DNA from 2 places in the Shewanella psychromarinicola genome. Region 2 is predicted to be linked to the other one. Evidence: predicted binding sites of a transcription regulator. Region 2 holds the regulator's gene; the other holds the start of a gene.
What was found. The regulator MetJ, encoded in region 2, represses methionine synthesis genes. The targets are predictions, from matches to a motif close to TAGACGTCTAGACGTCTA.
Positions count from the first base shown of each region.

Region 1: a site for MetJ is predicted at 1,432-1,449, ahead of metE (5-methyltetrahydropteroyltriglutamate--homocysteine S-methyltransferase). Genes of this name have one in related genera too.

Region 1 is NZ_CP034073.1:10,902-13,316, forward strand. Features, by position in the region: gene metE (5-methyltetrahydropteroyltriglutamate--homocysteine S-methyltransferase) at 1-1,368, opposite strand, end outside; gene EGC80_RS00045 (LysR family transcriptional regulator) at 1,522-2,415, shown strand, end outside; gene EGC80_RS00050 (HDOD domain-containing protein) at 2,407-2,415, opposite strand, start outside.
Region 2 is NZ_CP034073.1:1,707,992-1,710,406, forward strand. Features, by position in the region: gene EGC80_RS07395 (sulfite exporter TauE/SafE family protein) at 1-621, opposite strand, end outside; gene metJ (met regulon transcriptional regulator MetJ) at 697-1,011, opposite strand; gene metB (cystathionine gamma-synthase) at 1,221-2,390, shown strand.

The sequences.
Region 1 (2,415 bases), 1.7 Mb from region 2:
CCAGCGACTGCGTAACCCCCGAATGGCTGGCGTTTGCGGAAATGAACCTATGGTGGTTGTGGGTAATAATGGCAGCGCTAACTTTTGTTGTTGGGCAATGATACGGCGGGCAAATGGACTGTCACGTTCAAAATCATCAGCGGTTAACTGCGACACACGTTCAACAACCTGTTGATTAGCTGCTGCAGCTTTTGCCAAGCGGCGTTGCTGGCAACGATCAATAATCGCTTGGCTAGTTGCTGAACCTTGCCCAACGATTAATTGATAAATTTCGTTAAGTTCAAATAATTTTTGTTTCGCAAAAGCTAATTGGCCAAGTAATGGCGTAATTAATTGGCTTTCAACCTCGACATCCACAGGACAATGCAACAATGAACATGAAGGTGTAATCCACAAACGATCGCCTAACCTGGTCGCTAATTCGGTCACTTTATCAGCAATCAAATCAACATCAGCAGCCCACACATTGCGACCATTAACCACCCCAATAGAAAGTACCTGTTGACTAGAAAGCGCATTAACAAACACATCAAGCTGTTCTGGCGCGCTGACTAAATCAAGATGTAGCCCCTCAACCGGTAATGCACTCACCAATGCTTGATGATGGGCAATAGAACCGTAATAACTGGCGAGTAAAATATTTAAAGATGCTGGCTTTTGTTGCGCTAACGTTTGATAACTTTGACGAATAGCTTGCTGCCACTCATCGGTTAAGTCTGCCGCTAATACCGGTTCATCAAATTGCACCCAACTCACACCTTGGGCTGCAAAACGAGACAAAATTTGCTGATAAGCAACCAGTAACGGCGGTAATAACACCAACTTATTAAACTCAGTGAGGCTTTTAGATAAGTATAAATACGTCACTGGACCGAGCAGCACAGGTTTTGCTTGATGACCTAATTGCTGCGCTTCTGTAACATCATCAAACAGTTGGTCGTAGGCTATTTCGAACGCTTGATCAGCGCTCAATTCTGGCACTTGATAATGGTAGTTAGTATTAAAAAACTTGGTCATTTCTGCCGCACACGCATGTTGGCCGGTTTGCGAACGGCCACGAGCCACGCGAAATAAGGTGTCAATATCGACAGGGGCTTGGCTGCCATCAGCTTGAGTGACCCGATGACGAGCGGGGATCACATTTAAGGTCGCACTCAGGGTTAACACTTGGTCATAATAAGCAAAATCCCCTACAGGCAGTAATTCAACACCTGCATCTGCTTGCCACTGCCAATGGGTGCGTTTTAATTCACAGGCAACGTTTTTCAACTCCGTTAATGTGGCTTCACTGCGCCAATAGCGCTCTAAAGCAAACTTCAATTCACGCTGACGTCCTATGCGAGGAAATCCTAAACTTGAAATTTTCATACTGCTTGCCTTTTCGTTAAGCAAAAATTTATACCATTTATGCAGAAAACCTGCATAGGCGTCTGGACGTCTAGAAGTTTATTGTGTTATTCTGTTGTCAAGCAATCGAATTGATTTCATCAAATAGTTGAGCAAGATTCATGTGGAGAGAAAATGATAGAGCTTAGACACCTTCGTACCCTGATGGCGTTAAAAGAAAGTGGCAGTTTAGCGGGTGCGGCTAAAAAACGGTTTGTCACCCAGTCGGCGCTTTCTCATCAAATAAAAGAGTTAGAGACACGGATTAACTCAAGTATTTTTGTTCGTAAGAGTAAGCCGTTAACCTTTACTCATGAAGGCTCACGTCTGCTAAATTTAGCGGAAGAAATCTTACCGAAAGTGATTGCAACCGAGTCGGATCTTAAACGCGGTTTAGAGGGTGAAAGCCAACAGCTTAAGCTCGGCATTGAATGCCATAGTTGTTTTCGTTGGTTAATGCCTGTTATTGAGCAATTTAAACAACATGCGCCAGCGGCTCAAATTGATATTTCAAGTCGGCATTTATTTGATTCACTCAATGCATTGCAGACGGGGAGTTTAGACATAGTGCTAACCTCAGATCCAGTGCCGGGACACAGTGTCGCTTACCAGCATCTATTTGATTTTGAAGTTAAATTAATTGTAGCCAGTGATAACACCTTAGCGGCACAAGCGTTTGTAACGCCAGCCCAATTGGCAAAGCAAACCTTAATTAGTTACCCCGTGCCGTTAGCGCGCTTAGATATATACAAACACTTTTTAGAGCCCGCGGGTATTGAACCTGGCGAGCAAAAGCAATGTGATTTAACCTCAATGCTATTGCAGCGTGTTGCCTGTAATGACGGCATAGCAACCCTGCCAACTTGGTCTATCAGAGAAAGTCAGGGGCTGAATCTTACTGCGGTTAAATTAGGGGCAGAAGGACTAAAGCGTCCATTGTTTGGTGCTTATCGCCGCGATGCCACTAATGCAAATTTAATCCAAAAGTGGCTCGAACTTGTAGCAAATGAAGGCATAATACTACAGCGG
Region 2 (2,415 bases):
AAGGTAGCCCGCAATCACTGAAGGCAATAACAACAGTGATAACCATAAGTGCTTGAGCTCAACTAAGCCAACAACAGCTAGAATAGCTAGCGCAATTAATGAGCTAAAGACAAAGAAGGCTGATAATGCGGCTCGAAATTGACTGGCATCTTTGTCTGCAAGCAATATAGCCATTGGTGGACCTCCAATGGCAGCGATATTAGCAAATATGCCCGAAAATACCCCGGCGATAAATAAACTGCTGCGATTTATTGGTGCGGTAACGCGATAGGTACTCAGGATCACGGCAATAAACACAATAGCCGCAATAATTAAGCCTAATATGGGTTGGGGCGCAAACAATAATAATCCAGCACCTAAGAATCCCCCAGGAATACGGCCTAATAGCGCATATTGCAGACCATTAAACTGTAAGTGTCCGCGCTCTCGAAAAAGTGTCATGGCAGAGATAGCAAAACCCATGGCAATAATGGGCACTGGGACTAATTGAGGATTAACAATGTACAGCAGCGGGCTGGCAACAACGGCTAACCCAAAACCAATTAAGCTTTGGGTTAGTGCGCCAAAAAACACGATAACTGATGCCAGTATCAAGGTTGTTGGATCGATAAATGGCATCATAAATTCTCGTTAACAACATCACTGCTTCTTAAAAGGGCAGTTTAACAGTTTGTGAGGTAATCACTAACCAGTGAATTATTCGAGCTCTTCCCACTCGATCCCCATATCATCCATTAATTTTTTCGCTTCACTTGGAATGCTGTCAGGTTGATCTTTTGATAAATCAATATCATAAGGCAAAGGTTGACCTGTGTACGCATGCAAAAATGCTTCGCACAGCAGTTCACTGTTGGTTGCATGACGCAGATTGTTTATCTGGCGTCTGGTACGCTCATCTGTCAGTATTTTTAGTACTTTTAGAGGTATAGAAACTGTTATCTTTTTTACTTGTTCACTTTTTTTGCCGTGTTCGGCATATGGGCTGATATATTCGCCATTCCATTCAGTCATTAACTTACCCTTAACGATAAATACGGTGCAGATTTTAAACCGTTACACTCTCTAGTCAAATTATTGCGAATATTTAATCTCGATGCAAATAGATTTCTTGATGTTTAGACGTCTAAGCGTCTATTTTTGTTGACGGATGAAGATCTCTTCGGTAGATTTAGACGTCTAGACATCTCTTTGTGTGTTTGTGACATTTTTAGGAGTCAATTATGACTAAGCATCAAAGCGCCACATTGGCCGTTCGCCAGGGTATTGAAACAGACACACAGCATGGCGCCATAGTGCCCCCAATTTATTTATCAACCAATTATTCCTTCGATGGTCACAACAATCCGCGCGAGTTTGATTACAGCCGATCGGGTAATCCGACCCGCTGTATTTTAGGTGAAGCGCTGGCCAAACTTGAGCAAGGCGCTACAGGTGTAGTGACCTGTACTGGCATGGCCGCCATTACCTTAGTGACTAGCTTACTTGGTCCAGATGATTTATTAGTGGTGCCGCATGATTGTTATGGTGGTAGTTATCGCCTATTTACGCATTTGGCTAAAAAAGGTCAATTTAAGTTGTTGGTTGTTGATCAAACTGATGCACAAGCATTGAACCAAGCCATTGCCCAAAAACCGAAAATGGTCTGGTTAGAAACGCCATCGAATCCACTGCTGCGGGTGGTCGATATTAGTGCTATTAGCCGAGCCTGCCATGACGTCGGTGCGTTAGTGGCGGTAGATAACACCTTTTTATCGCCAATATTACAACAACCCTTGTTATTGGGTGCTGACATCGTTATTCACTCAACCACTAAATACATTAATGGTCACAGTGATGTGGTGGGTGGCGCTGTGGTGGCTAAAGATGCTGAAGTGGGTGAATTATTGCATTGGTGGTCAAATACGTTAGGGTTAACGGGATCTGCTTTTGACAGTTACTTAACCTTGCGTGGCTTGCGCACTTTAGCGGTGCGAATTCGTGAGCATCAGCGTAATGCGCAAAAAATTGTTGCGTTATTGAGTGCCAGTGCTGTGGTGTCCAAGGTGTATTATCCGGGATTAAAAGACCATCCTGGTCACGACATTGCGGCAAAACAACAACAAGGCTTTGGCGCGATGTTAAGCTTTGAGTTGTTCGGTGGTGAAGCTGAAGTGGAGGCATTTTTACAGGCATTATCCCTGTTTAGTATTGCGGAAAGTTTAGGCGGAGTGGAAAGCTTAGTCGCTGTTCCGGCCACGATGACCCACAGAGCTATGGACCCACAAGCAAGGAAAGAGGCTGGTATTAAAGAGACTTTATTGAGATTATCGGTTGGCATTGAAGATGCTGAGGACCTTGTGGCCGACATTAAAGCTGGCTTAGCTGCTGTTAACGCGATTAAATCAGCTTAATTTGGCTTAAATTAGCTTAATTCGA